Regions from separate parts of the Providencia sp. Me31A genome, predicted to be linked through region 2. Evidence: predicted binding sites of a transcription regulator. Region 2 holds the regulator's gene; each other region holds the start of a gene.
What was found. Region 2 encodes LexA, which represses DNA repair genes until DNA is damaged. Its sites were predicted from a motif close to TNCTGTATGTACATACAGNA; they were not measured.

Region 1 (5,094 bases), on a different contig from region 2:
TGGGTTTGATTTTGATACCATGCTCAGCACTATTGTTCAGCCTAATGGTTGGGAAAAGCGTTGGAATTCATTCTTTGCAGAAAAACGCATTGGTTTGCAATTACAGCTGGCCTCAGAAAAGGGGATGGTTTTTGGTGACATTCAGTTGATTGTCGACATTGTTAAACAAAAACTTGCTGGACATCAACCACAGCCTTCCTTATTGCATGGCGATTTATGGCCTGCTAACTGCGCTATCACTCATCAGATTGATGGCGTGCTGTATGACCCTGCCTGCTATTGGGGGGACAGAGAATGTGATATCGCCATGTTGCCACTGTATAACGAATTGCCAATACAGATTATTGATGGCTACCAAAGTATTTGGCCGTTACCAAATGGCTTTTTAGATAGACAACCCATCTATCAACTTTACTATTTACTCAACAAAGCCCATATATTTGGTCATGAGCAAAGTTATCAACAGGCACATACGATTGTAGATAATCTAATCAACGAAAAATAATTTCCTGTTTTTAATATTCAGTACGACAACTAATTAATTTTCTAAATAATTCGCGTTATGAGTAGGCGGCAAGTGCAGATATCTCGGAGAGCATACATAAGTATGTGACCCGAGTAGCTAAACGCAGCCAACACACTCATAGCATGGAGTACGACAACGCATTAATTTTCTATATAATTCGCGTTATGAGTAGGCGGCAAGTGCAGATATCTCGGGGAGCATACATAAGTATGTGACCCGAGTAGCTAAACGCAGCCAACACACTCATGGCATGGAGTACGACAACGCATTAATTTTCTATATAATTCGCGTTATGAGTAGGCGGCAAGTGCAGATATCTCGGGGAGCATACATAAGTATGTGACCCGAGTAGCTAAACGCAGCCAACACCCTCATAACGTGAAGTATGACGAAAATTACCAGTTAAGGAAGCGTAAAAGAAAATATAACACCACCCCCAATACAATTGGCCAAAAATAAAGCAAGAAGAATTGAGTGAAAATAGTGTGGCGAGGAATAGTCACTTTAGCTTCGAGTTCTTCTTTCGAAATTTCACTCCCTTTTGCTTTTTCTATTATTACGTGGTCTTCTATGCTTTCACGTATAAACTTAATTTGTCGGTACATTCGCAGACCAGATGCACTCAGCGCTAACCCAACAAAAATAAAAATAAAAATAATGATAAAGCTGATGTTGCTACCAGAAAACCCATTAGCAACCTGAGGCACCGGTGAGTTATTCCAAAAAAAGTTTAAAAATGGTGTGGTTTGGCGCGCCATTTCAGCCATTAATTTAATAAAATCATTAGCTACTGCATTGATACCCTCACCTGTGAGACCTTTCATGCCAGCAAGTTTAATTAGAGACGCTAGCGTCGAAATTAGTGCCACCAGAAAAACAACCCACCCAATAATACGTTTGCCGATTGCGACATAATTGGCATTGTGGTAATTCATGACTGCTTTTCCTCAGAGTTATTGTCCTTAACAATTTTCAGGGCTAATAATAGCCGAAATAATGAAACGCCTCCAAATTTGAATTCAGTATTATTAGTAATAATTCGACTTTCAGATTATTCAACTGGCTAACATGATGGGTTAATTGCACCTTTTCGCCCATAATACCTAACTATCACATAATAAGTACGGCAATACTGATGGCAATTAATACGAATATTTATCATTTACTGATATCATCAGTAGCTCGTTAATTGATACGACATGAATGGAGTTTTAACATGTACCATAACCTTCCCATCCAATCCGTCATTTTTGATATGGATGGTTTACTGATCGACTCGGAACCGTTCTGGGCACAGGCTGAACTTGAAGTTTTTTCACAATTAGGTGTCGATGTTTCAATTGCAGATACCCTGCCTGATACTTTGGGGTTACGTATTGACCATGTGGTTGAGCTTTGGTACCACGCTTCCCCTTGGCAAGGATGCAGTCAAGAAGAAGCTAAACAGCGTATTATTGACCGCGTTGTTGGTTTAGTTGAAGAAACTCGCCCTATTTTACCGGGCGTGCAGCATGCAATGGAACTGTGCCGTTCGATGGATTTAAAAATCGCGCTCGCCTCCGCATCCCCGTTGTACATGTTAGAAAAAGTTTTAAAATTATTTGATATCCGTGATTATTTTTCTGCGGTGATTTCTGCAGCGGATTTACCTCTTAGTAAACCACATCCTGAAGTGTACCTTAAAGCGGCGGCTGAGCTATCGACCAAGCCTATCAATTGTGTTTCACTAGAAGATTCATTTAATGGCATGATTTCAGCTAAAGCTGCAAGAATGCGTTCGATTGTTGTACCTGACCGCCAGCACTTTGACGACCCACGTTTCGGTTTAGCGGACATTAAGCTGGCTTCACTAAATGAATTAACTGCCGAACATTTACGCTAGTTATCGTATTAGTGTTCAATAAGTGTTCCCCCTATCTGACTTAGGTAGGGGAATTGCCAAAAAAAATAAAATTCTTTTCTTATTTGCTAATAAATAAGAGTTTTTTTACCTTTTTCCCTCTATCATATTCTTTTTAAACGCTTTATACTGCCAATCAACTGTATAGATAAACAGATGGTATTTTATCCACCATGACAGCTGAAGGGCACCTGCTTTTTTCCGTCGCTTCTTTAATAACGGCTCATAAACTTCAACTCACCCCTGAGCTTGCTCAAGGCGATTGGCTGCACATGGTTCCAGGCGTATTACTGGGGGCATTATTGCCCGATATCGATCACCCTTCCTCCATTCCTGGTCGGTTGCTACGCATTTTATCACTTCCTATTTCTAAACTATGTGGCCACCGGGGGTTTACCCATAGCTTACTTGCATGGTTGCTATTGATGGTTTCTTGTTATCAATGGATACCGATGGAATGGGGTATTCCAAGCGATCTCATTCAAGCCTTTTTATTGGGTTATATCAGCCACCTTATCGCCGATATACTGACACCTTCAGGAATTCCACTTCTATGGCCATTACCTCAACGCTTCTGTTTTCCAATCATTCGCGGTAAAAATAGTAAACGAGCAGAACGGTTTATTGCGGTTATTTTGACAGTTTGTGCCTGTTTTTTACCTGCCGGTTACCAACTTGATTTTTATCATCAATTCGAGAACACCATAAAATACATTCATTATCAACTAGATATGCGATTCCCTATCTAAATACGAGTTTTGTAATATAATGTAAGTATGAATAATACTATCTTATTACTATTTAGTATAAGAAATGTGTTTTTTCTATTGATAACATATAACAAGTTGTTTGAATCAACTAAATCCTTATAACTTTTAAGGATTAAAGGGCAAGTAATACACCTTATAAAAATATAATTTGGAGTTCGGAATGAATATTCCTCTAATTATTAATGTGCTCGGCTTTGTAGCACTGCTAATACTGTTAGCAAAACTGGGGGCGAGAGACTGGAGTCTATCTAAAAAAGTCTTAGTTGGTCTGGTTTTCGGTGTCGCCTATGGGGTTGTATTGCACCTCGTTTATGGCAGTGATCACCAAACGGTTAAAGACTCCATTCTATGGTTTAATATTGTCGGTAATGGTTATGTTCAACTATTACAAATGGTGATCATGCCGTTAGTATTTGCCTCAATTTTAAGCGCCGTAGCAAGACTGCACAAAGCATCTTCACTGGGTAAAATTAGCTTTCTAACAATTGGCACCTTACTGATTACCACTGCTATCGCTGCACTTGTGGGTATTTTAATTGCCAACTTATTTGGCTTAACGGCAGAAGGCTTAGTTCAAGGGCAGTCAGAAACTGCGCGCCTCTCTGCAATTGAAAGCAACTATATCGGTAAGGTTGCTGATTTAACTGTCCCACAGTTAATTCTTTCCTTTATTCCAAAAAACCCTTTTGCAGATTTAACAGGTGCAAACCCAACTTCGATTATCAGTGTGGTCATTTTTGCTGCATTTTTAGGAGTTGCGGCCTTACAGATGTTTAAAGATGACAAAGAGCGTGGTGAAAAAGCACTAGCTGCCATCGACGTGTTGCAAGCATGGGCAATGAAATTAGTTCGTTTAGTTATGCGGCTAACACCCTACGGTGTGATGGCATTGATGATTAAAGTTGTTGCTAGCTCAAACCTTCACGACATCATTAATTTGGGTACTTTTGTTGTTGCATCCTATGTTGCCTTAGCCATTATGTTTGTTGTTCACGGCATTTTGGTCGCGACAACAGGCTTAAATCCTATTAAGTTCTTTAAAAAGGCGGGCCCTGTATTGACGTTTGCATTTACGAGCCGTTCAAGTGCAGCAAGTATCCCGCTGAATATTGAAACTCAAACGCGTCGTTTCGGCATTCCTGAGTCCATTGCTAGCTTCTCTGCTTCTTTTGGCGCAACAATAGGCCAAAATGGTTGTGCGGGGATTTACCCTGCTATGTTAGCTGTAATGGTGGCACCAACAATGGGTATTAACCCATTTGACCCTCTGTGGATAGCAACCTTAGTGGGTATCGTTACTGTCAGCTCTGCCGGCGTGGCAGGTGTTGGTGGTGGTGCAACATTTGCAGCGTTAATTGTATTACCTGCGATGGGCTTGCCTGTCACCTTGGTTGCACTATTAATTTCTGTCGAACCATTAATTGATATGGGTCGTACTGCACTAAACGTCAGTGGCTCAATGACTGCGGGTACAGTAACTAGCCAGTTGATGCGCGAAACGGATAAAGCAATATTTAATAAAGATGATGACTCAGAATTAAAACATCTTTAATAATTAAGATTATAACCTATATAAAAAACCTGCTACGGCAGGTTTTTTTATCACTTTAAATTGCAGATTAGTCTCGCTTTCTTTATTGATTACAAAAGAAACCAGATTTTTATACTAAAAAGTATTGCCAAATACTATTCTGACATTCGATAATAAAATCTGAGCAACGTTTTCTTGAGCTTCCTGCTTGTGTTGCGTCATCCCATTCCCTGTGGGAACTTTATCAACTTGATTATGTGTTTTTAATATGACTAATATTCATAACCTAAAAACGGTTTCTTCAGATAATCCTTGTATAAGCTGCGGTGCTTGTTGCGCCTATTTTCGTGTCTCATTCTACTGGGCT
Region 2 (5,094 bases):
CTTTTTTTAGAGAGATAAAGCCAACTTAGTCGTTTGTTTGTTCAGTGACTTGGGCTTTTTCGTCTGTTGACGCGGCTTTCTTAGTTTCTGAAAGTTCATCTGTTTGGCTAACACTTTCAATCGTTAAGCGGATTTCTGGTGACATCAAACGCGCTAGCACGGCATAGAGTTTTTGGGCATTGGTCGTAAAGATATTATTTTCATTATTATCGATGTAACCTTCTTCTCTGAGGGTCTCGACAAGCGTTGAAAATACAGCTTTATCAAAGAACTCTGGTGCATTAATACCGTGGAGGACTGAAAGACGCTGTGCAAGAATGCGGCTCTCTTTTTCTAATGTATTACGGCTGATTTCAGGGCTAGCGTTGAGTAACGACAGTGTGATCGCATAGCGTTGTAATGTTTCTCTCACACCTGCGGCTAAGAGTTGTAACGGACGAATACGGCAAGGGTTTAGCACCGCCATATCTTCTTCTCTTAAGCAAATTAGCTTTTGGTTATTCAACTCATCAATGAGTGTATCAACGGTTTCATGCAGCTGTTCGTTGTCATAACGCATGAACAATTCTGCTTTTAAGAATGGATAGATTTGGCTCACTTGATGGTGAATGTCTTGGCGGCTAATGTGTTCGTGGTGCAAAACAATACTGGAGATTAACGATGGCAATACCAATAAATGATGGATATTGTTGCGATAATAGGTCATTAAGACGGCGTTTTCACGAGGAAGAATAATAATATCCCCCATACTGTCTTTTTCGACCTCAAACTTATCCATTTGCAAAGCATGTTCTAATAGCTGCTGTGCAGTTTTATTTGGTGTTGTTGCATCGGCGGTGTATGGCACGTTGCGCAATAATTGCAGATAACAATCGACCTGCTCAATTAACTGTTCACGGGTTAATGAACGTTGACGTGAAGCCAATAATGCGGTTGCACATAGGTTTATCGCGTTGGCAGCTGCGGCATTGTTAATATTTACCATGATGTCATCGGCTAATGAACTGACCGTTGGATTTAGCCAAGAGGGGCGTTGCGGTTCAATAGGGTCGATAGACTCGCGCCAATCAGGAACACGTTGGTTTAGGTAATGAGGTAACGAAATTGGTTGCCCAAAGTTGACATACCCTTGACCAAGGTTACGTAACTTACGCAAACCGCGAACCATCGAGAAAAAACCTTCTTTCTCCTTTTCTGCGCCACGTAGCTCTTTTGCGTAAGTTCCTACTTCCATGACATGCTCATACCCGATATAGATAGGGACGATGGTGATAGGACGAGAGTCACCGCGCAACATGGCTTGCAGTGTCATAGAAAGGGTACCCGTTTTGGGTTGCAGCAAACGACCTGTACGTGAACGACCACCTTCCACAAAATATTCGATAGAATACCCGCGTGCAAATAACTCACTTAAATACTCACGGAAAATCGTTGAATATAGCTTGTTACCCTTGAAGGTACGGCGAATAAAGAATGCACCTAAGCGGCGGAAAATCGGGCCTGCAGGCCAGAAGTTCAGGTTGATCCCAGCGGCTATATGCGGAGGAACAAGCCCTTGGTGATAGAGCACATAGGAAAGAAGTAGGTAGTCCATATGGCTGCGATGTGATGGTACATAGACAATTTCATGGCCATCTTGTGCAAGTTGACGAACACGCTCAGCATGTTGAACATTAATACCTTGATAGAGGCGGTTCCATGTCCAACTGAGCACCCTATCGGTTAAGCGTACAGCTTCATAGGAAAAGTTAGCCGCAATTTCTTCCATCATATTGACGGCGTTTTGTTGCGCTTTTTTCAGTGGGATTTTTTTTGTGCGAGCTTCGTCTTCAACCGCTTTCTCAATGGCTTTTGAAGTAAGTAACTTATTAAATAGCTCATAACGTGCTGGTAGTTTTGGGCCTACAGCAGCAAGGCGTTGACGTGAATAGTGGATACGAGCAACGCGGGCGAGCTTATTGGCAATAATGGTGTCTGTGCCGTGATCCTGCGCCATTTTACCAATGGAGACGAAAGGGGATAAGCGCACGAAGCTATCGCGCCCTAACCACAGGATAGCAAAGAATTTTTGCACACCATTTAACAGCTTCAGTGGTGGTGCTGGCGTATGACCTTCACGCCCTGGTGAGCGACCAAACATAACGGAAGCGGGTAGCATTTGAATATCGAGATTTGGATTGTTTTTATGCAAATCTAAATAAGCATGGAATGTTTTTACTGAATCTTTGCGAGGATCTGGTGAATAATAGCGAAAAACGCGTGGGCCATCATCGATAAAAACATAAGCGGGAAGTTTGGTTCCATTGATGTCGTTATCAATCAAAGGGTCAGGCAGACCGATAGCCAAACATTGATGACGTAGCGTTAGAAGGTCGGACTTTGAGTGATAAGGCAATACATAGAGCGTTGGCCGATTCGTATCAAGCTGCAACTCAGTAATTGGGTCCGAAGGTATTAGTTTACTTTTTACCAATAATTTAAGTGGTAAATTCAACGTGTTGTAATATATTTTACGCCATAGTGACATAAATGATTATAGCCTCTTGTTAACAATGCGGTGCAATCATACCAGAAAGACATTGGTAGATCTGTTACTGACAATTCACTTTGACCGTAAAAATCGATAATTGTTTGCATTTTTTAAGGAATAAATATGGCAAGTCAAACCAAAGGGTTCACACGAGTGATTAAAGCTGCGGGGTATTCCTTAAAGGGTTTAAAAGCGGCTTGGGTAAATGAAGCTGCATTTCGTCAAGAGTCAGTGGCTGCAGTTATTGCCATTATTATCGCATTTTGCTTAGATATCAGCTATGTAGATAGAATTTTATTGATTAGCTCTGTCGTGCTGGTGGCTGTAGTAGAGTTACTTAACAGTGCCATAGAGGCGGTGGTTGACCGCATTGGTAGCGAGTACCATGAACTTTCTGGTCGTGCAAAAGATATTGGCTCAGCTGCGGTATTCGTGAGTATTGGATTGGCATTGTTTATTTGGGCGTTGGTTTTATGGCAGCGTTATTTTGCGAGTTAACCTGTTTAACAGCATAAAATGAATGTAAAGAAAGTAAATCGATAACAAATGCGGAAATTGAGTGATTTAACTGTTCCAAATCTTCATTTACCTGTATATACTCACAGCTTGACTGTATAAACAAACAGGGGAACGGAATGAAAGCACTGACGGCTCGACAACAGCAGGTTTACGATCTGGTGCGTGATCATATTTCGCAGACAGGTATGCCTCCAACACGTGCTGAGATAGCAGCAAGCCTTGGCTTTCGTTCGCCTAATGCGGCAGAAGAACATTTAAAGGCTTTGGCTCGTAAAGGGGTTATTGAGATTGTTTCGGGTGCATCTCGGGGTATCCGTCTACTTCTTGAAGAAGAAAATGAAGATCAGGGGTTACCTCTGATTGGCCGCGTCGCCGCAGGCGAACCATTATTGGCGCAAGAGCATATCGAAAGTCATTATCAAGTTGACCCAGAATTATTTAAACCTCATGCGGATTTTTTATTGCGCGTAAATGGGATGTCAATGAAAGATATTGGTATTATGGACGGTGATTTATTGGCTGTACATAAAACACAAAATGCACATAATGGCCAAGTTATCGTTGCACGTATTGATGATGAAGTGACTGTTAAACGTTTTAAACAACAAGGGAATCGTGTTGAGTTAATCGCTGAAAACCCTGAATTTGCACCAATTATTGTAGATTTACGTGAACAAAGCTTCACCATTGAAGGTTTAGCTGTTGGTGTTATCCGTAATAGTGATTGGTATTAGTTTTTAGAATATCAGGTGCGATAGGCTTGATGGCGTTGTAATTGTTGGCAGATTTCATTTATTTTTAGAGATCTGCCGCGATGCGACCTTTCTTTTGATTAAGTCATTTTTTCTTTATGGTGATCGGTTGTTGATGGTTATGACCACAATGTGCGTGGTCTTGGCAACTATCAATCTCATCGCAATTTTTACATAAACCGTGGTTTTCAACGACAGTATGTTTCAAATGAAACTGATGTTTCTCTGCTAAGCTGATAATTGCAGCTTCTATTATGGTGCAATCACTTTCTGTGACACTTCCACAATGATCACAAATTAACATCACAGAGGTATGGCTTGGGTTGTCAAAATGGTGACAAACAACGTAGCTATTTGTTGACTCGATTTTGTGGATAAACCCTTGTTCCATTAAAAATTCAAGCCCTCGGTAAACCGTAGGTGGCTTAGCTTGCGGCTCTATCTCTCGCAGCAAATCGAGTAAATCATAAGCGCTGATAGCACCATGCTGTTGCGCAATAAGGCGTAATACTGTTTCTCTTTGTGGAGTCAATCTTACGCCTCTTGATTGGCAAATCTGCTCTGCCATCGCAAGTACTTTCTGTTCACTCATTTTTTTCATTGTACTGAGCCTACCTAGAAAAATGCATATATTCACTAGCTCCAAGTCTATCACAGTTTTTTGATCTTTAGAGTGCGAGGAAAAAATGGATTGTGAGCAAAAATTCAGCCTAATTCATTTTTTGATTTGTTAAAGGGAGAGATTGGCCTTTTTATATACGAATAGGGTGAATGGCATTAACGAGAGGACGACTAGGCAAAGAAATGAATCCTTGCCTAATCTATTAGGGGTTAGTATTTATATTCAATACCTAACCAATAGTTACGGCCTTCTTCAATGTAGCCATTGGTGTATTCATATGATTTATCGAATAAGTTGTTGACGGATGTGTTAACAGAAATGCCTTGTCCAAAATCATAATCTAAGCGTAGGTCGGTTTTAGCATAGCCACGTACTTTGCTTTCGGCATCAACATAGTTAAATGCCCAACTTCTAGCTTCTTCGGTAATTGTGATGCTAAATGGGTCGAATGGTGTGAATTTCACCCAAGCAAAAGCTTTGTGGGTCGGTAATTCAGCGACGTGTTTGACACTGTAGTGTTTAGGATCTGCATGAATATAGCCGTAACTGAGGCCTGCTTCCATCCAATCTGTGATTTGACCGGTAGTGCCTAAATCAATCCCAAAGTAGTCGACTTTGCCGCTATTGCGGTTTTCAAGTATATAGCCTCCATTTTTGTTGGTGCCAACACG
Region 3 (5,094 bases), on a different contig from region 2:
CATTCGCCACTCCATTCAAGAACCTTCCATTGTGATTTAAATGACAGTGTATCGTTTAAATCAAAAATATAACTCCAATGATATGAAAATTGATAACTAAAATATACTTATTATATAGTTATACTTAAATGGTATGTTGAAGGTTCTTAATGTAAGAATAAGATAATCTTTTAGAAAATTTCGCATGCGAAATTCATTGCATATCAATATTGATATGCAATGAATTTATGATATAATCCCCTCAAGATATGAATTTAGATTCATAGCTTTCAAAGATACATGAAGTTGTGTCTTTTTAGGCGAAACGCCTGACTCATAGGAGTGGATATGAAAATTGATATTAATATAAGTATATTCTTGTCACACCACACCTTTCTCAACATTTCGCATGCGAAATACTAAGGATTCTAATATGGAACTCAAAACAGGAAAAAAACTTGGCAAGCTAATAGTAGTGTGCAGCCAGAAAGGTGGTGTAGTTAAGTCTCAATCTACTAATGAAATATCTTTCAACTTGCAAAAAATGGGGTATTCAGTTCTAGAAATTGATGCGGATTGGACTACAGGGTTAACAGAACGTACCTTTCCGAATGAACTTCCATTGGAAATTGAAAAAGAACCATTAAAGCATGAGTTCACCCCTGGTGAGGCTAATACCTATCAATTGTTTTTTTCTAATACTGACATTAAACCGATAACTCTAGATGATGGACGTGACTTCATAGGCACAACGAGTGAACTTAATGAGGTTAACTATAGACACTCTGATTGTATGTTTGATTTCCGAGATCGTATATTAGAATTGAAGGAAAAATATGATTTTATTTTTATAGACTCAGCCCCTTCATATTCTAATGTAATGGTAGCAAGTCATATGGCTGCTGATTATTTATTAATTCCAACCTTACTAGAAAAACAATCAAGGAATGCTGTAGCTAAACAATTAACTTACATGCAAAAAATAAAGAAAAACTATAATCCATCGTTACAATTTTTGGGAACCTATGTGACTCAAGCTACAGTTGCGAACTATTCAAAACCACTTTTTGATGGTTATTTGGGGGCTGTGGATACTCATAACCTTAATATGCTAGTCGAAATACTTGAAGATAAAGGTTATACCCAAGATTATATCTTAGCTTATATTTCGTTTGCTCAAGCAACAGCAAAAGAAGCTATAGAATTAGGTATGACATTTAAAGAATATGAGCCTAAATCTAAACCAGCAATTCAATATGAAGAATTAGCAAAACGAATTGTGAAACAGGTAGGATAAATTAAATGGCTAAAAAACAATTTTTGAGTCGACTACGTGATCAAAATCGTAAATCGGCAACCGAAGCAATTAACAAAGTTATTGAAACTAAGTCACCTAATGAGGAAATCAGAGATATTGCTGCTCACCAAATTATGACTGATATTGCCCGCCCTGAATTAGAAACGGAAGGGCAAATAATTAGAGTTTCAATAGATGAAGTTTATGCAGAGAGTCAAGTTCGTCCAGAGGAAGATTTTGATGACTCCATAATAGAGGGAATGGCTGATACGTTTAACACTGTAGGGATATTAACACCACCGCGTTGTTATCCAAAAGATAGGACTGGTTATAGAATTTGGATGGGTGAAACTCGTTGGCGAACAGCAAAAAAAAGAGGAGATACCTTTATTGATATTTATGTCGGTTCTCCACCCAAAAACGATAAATTTCGAATTATTGGTCAGTTGATAGAAAACCTACAACAATCCGGCCTTAAACCTTTAGCAACAGCAATAGCATTTAATGAGCTTAAAACAGTTCATGGAATGACTGGAGAAGAAATAGCAAAAACTGTAGGTAAACCTACATCATTTGTGAGTAAACATTTAAAATTAATAAGTGCTCCTGAAAGTGTTACCACATTACTAAAAGATAAAGTAACTTTAGATGTAGACTTAGCATATACACTTACTCAGATAAATGAAATTAACCCCAAAATTGCTGAAAAACTTGTTGAAAAAGCAAGAAAAAATGGTGTTTCTCGTAATGAAGCAAAAGATGAATTAAGTAAAATAAAAAATAGAGATAAAGAAAAAATTTCGCATGCGAAATCAAAACAAGTTTCTCATTCAAAATCTCAAGTTAATACAAATGATGTGTGGCATGTTCAGGTGGAGTTTGATAACAAGATAGGTATTATTCTCACGGATAAAAAGCCTGAAAGTGACGGGGTTGTATGGGTAAAGCTTGAAAATAGCATCAACTCTGTCAATGTTGATAAATTAATAGTAAAAGGGTTAGTACAGATCAAATGATAGGTACGCCATTTTCAACTATGGCCACAGAGTTTCGTGGCCAGATTATTAAAACATGGTTATTGCAAATATCTGGTACAGCAACAGAAAAATCAAAAATATTATGTCAAACAGCAATTGAGCTCGGTCTTACTGAAAGGTCTAAATCAATTCCAGGTTCTGCATTAATCCAATGGACAAAAACAACACCGACAAACACGCCACTTTGGGCTGCACAAAGCGCTCTTCTATTATTATTTGCTAATGAATGGAAACCAAGCACACATGTAGAATGGTGCGGAATGGCATCGCTATTGCAACGGTTATATAAGAAAAATAGTATAGCTGAGATGTTAAGTTATCTACCTAAACATATAAATCAAGATATTGCAGCAGGCTGGGTTACTGCAGCCATAGAGGAAGATGCAAATTTTAGAAGGCATAAAAAAAGAAAATGACTTTTTCGGGAATAGAAAAAATAATTACATCTTCAGGACGTCGTTCAATATCATCATCCTTGCTAGCATATTTACTTGATGCTTTTGATAACGGATTAGATGGTATTGATCTGGATTTGTTCCAATCAAATACTGGTTATGTAAGGACAAATATAACTCAAGTTGCAAACTATCTAAAAGATAAAGGAATCATTTTAATATACTACTATAGAGATCAAGGTGACAAAAATAATCGAGATTATATTGAGGAGAACATTTTTGGACGGTGGGGTAAGCAACATTATAAATTAACATCTGATGTATTACGTTTGTATAGAAGGAATTAGAAAACCATTTCGCATGCGAAATAGTAGATGTGAGTTATAAATTCACATGTTTGTTTTTTAAAATGGAGTAAAGTATACTTATGCTGTGTATTTATACAGTATTGGTGCGCTATGCAAATTCCCATTTTCGAAAGTCTAATTGCCTGTGGTTTTCCCAGTCCAGCTCAAGACCACGTTGAGCGTCGTTTATCGCTTGATGCCGAACTTATTCGTTATCCTGAAAGTACCTATTTTCTTCGCGCCTCTGGCGATTCGATGAAGGATGCGGGGATTTTTGACGGTGACTTATTAGTCGTTGAAAGTCACCTGACTGCCCGTCATGGGGAAATAGTGGTTGCTGAATACGATGGCGAATTCACCTGCAAGTACCTGCAAATCACACCGACTAAAGCGCTTATTCCTGCTAACAGTCAATTTCCCGCTATCCCCATCAATGACGATACGGACGTGAAAATTTTCGGCGTTGTTCGTTATGCCGTGCATACCTGTCGGTAAATAACATGTTTGCGCTCATCGATGTCAATTCTATGTATACCTCCTGTGAATCCGTTTTCCGCCCCGATTTAAAAGGAAAGCCGATTATTTGCCTTTCGAATAATGATGGCTGTGTGATTGCGCGTTCGGCGGAGGCGAAGCCCTATATCCGTATGGGAGCCCCTTATTTTGAAATTAAGCAGATAATCAAAAAAAGGCAAGTGGCTGTATTTTCTTCAAATTATCCATTGTATGCCGATTTCAGTAATCGATTTATGGCGGTGGTTGCTCAAATCGTGCCTCAAATTGAGGTTTACAGTATTGACGAGAGCTTTTGTAACCTGACGGGCATGAATACATTGTATTCATGGCATGAACTTGGCCATAAATTAAAAGAGGATGTATTCCGGTGTGCACATTTGCCTGTCGGCGTGGGAATTTCCAGTACCAAAACGTTAGCTAAGCTAGCGAACCACGCCGCCAAAACGTGGAAGAAAACAGGTGGTGTCGTCGATTTAAGTTCACCCAATCGTCAGAAAAAACTCATGGCACTCGTCCCGGTTGGGGACATTTGGGGAATAGGGCGTAAACTGGCAAAACGCCTGAATCAAAGCGGAATTGAAACTGCCTTGGATTTAAGTCGGTTGTCAACGACCCAGGCACGCCAAATGTACTCAGTGGTATTAGAGCGAACCGTGCGCGAACTGAACGGTGAATCGTGTCTTCAGCTGGAAGAAATTGCGCCCGCTAAGCAGCAAATTATTTGCTCCCGTTCATTCGGCCATAAAGTGATGGATTATGAGTTAGTTCGCCAATCGGTGTGTGCCTTTGCTGAACGTGCAGCAGAAAAATTGCGTGAAGAAAAACAGTATTGTCGATTAGTCACATTGTGGGTGCAGAGTAGCCATTTTTCTCATCATGAGCCGCACTATTATCGACAAGAAACCCAAGCGCTCATTTATCCGACCCAAGATACACGCGAGATTATTCAGGCAGCCGTGGGGTTATTTGACAGACTTTGGCTTCCGAATGTGAAATACAGCAAAAGTGGCATATTACTCAGTGAATTTTCCCCTTCAGGGCAAGTGCAGCTGAATTTGTTTGAAAGTGGCCATGCTTTTCGCAAAAGTGGTGAACTGATGCAGACGATTGACCAGATTAATCGCGGAAAAGGGGCTATCTGGTTTGCAGGTCAGGGTGTTCAATCGCAATCAGCTTTATGGAAAATGAAGCAGCAATTTCTCTCGCCTCGCTGGACAACGCAATTCTCGGATATTCCTATCGTAAAATGCTAATCATTGGGTGGTGATTTTTTGAGCAGTGTTGATGTTCATTCATTAATCAGGCTATTAACCTTTTTATTAACAGGGCTATTTCAAGTTATCCACTGATTTTGTGGATACGCTTTTTTTGCGTTTCGGGGCAACGGCTTCATGCTGGCATTGAGCCAGGCTTAAGCCGAACGCCGGATTGACCCCATTTACACACAGTTGGCGCAGGTTCCCCGTACACTTCCGTTCACGCGCCTGTTTGGGGCGCGTTCACTGGCTCGCCAAATGTGGAAA

Region 1: a site for LexA is predicted at 2,565-2,584, ahead of ACLPIE_RS04105 (metal-dependent hydrolase). Genes of this name have one in related genera too.
Region 3: a site for LexA is predicted at 3,137-3,156, ahead of umuD (translesion error-prone DNA polymerase V autoproteolytic subunit). Genes of this name have one in related genera too.

The regions. Positions count from the first base shown of each region.
Region 1 is NZ_JBKQGZ010000004.1:31,543-36,636, forward strand. Features, by position in the region: gene ACLPIE_RS04090 (fructosamine kinase family protein) at 1-505, shown strand, start outside; gene ACLPIE_RS04095 (YniB family protein) at 922-1,461, opposite strand; gene hxpB (hexitol phosphatase HxpB) at 1,743-2,408, shown strand; gene ACLPIE_RS04105 (metal-dependent hydrolase) at 2,600-3,175, shown strand; gene ACLPIE_RS04110 (L-cystine transporter) at 3,357-4,748, shown strand; gene ACLPIE_RS04115 (YkgJ family cysteine cluster protein) at 4,996-5,094, shown strand, end outside.
Region 2 is NZ_JBKQGZ010000024.1:24,842-29,935, forward strand. Features, by position in the region: gene plsB (glycerol-3-phosphate 1-O-acyltransferase PlsB) at 26-2,527, opposite strand; gene ACLPIE_RS18165 (diacylglycerol kinase) at 2,654-3,028, shown strand; gene lexA (transcriptional repressor LexA) at 3,166-3,783, shown strand; gene zur (zinc uptake transcriptional repressor Zur) at 3,887-4,402, opposite strand; gene ACLPIE_RS18180 (TonB-dependent receptor plug domain-containing protein) at 4,633-5,094, opposite strand, start outside.
Region 3 is NZ_JBKQGZ010000018.1:31,192-36,285, forward strand. Features, by position in the region: gene ACLPIE_RS15310 (ParA family protein) at 413-1,276, shown strand; gene ACLPIE_RS15315 (ParB/RepB/Spo0J family partition protein) at 1,282-2,292, shown strand; gene ACLPIE_RS15320 (hypothetical protein) at 2,289-2,729, shown strand; gene ACLPIE_RS15325 (hypothetical protein) at 2,726-3,055, shown strand; gene umuD (translesion error-prone DNA polymerase V autoproteolytic subunit) at 3,167-3,550, shown strand; gene umuC (translesion error-prone DNA polymerase V subunit UmuC) at 3,556-4,824, shown strand.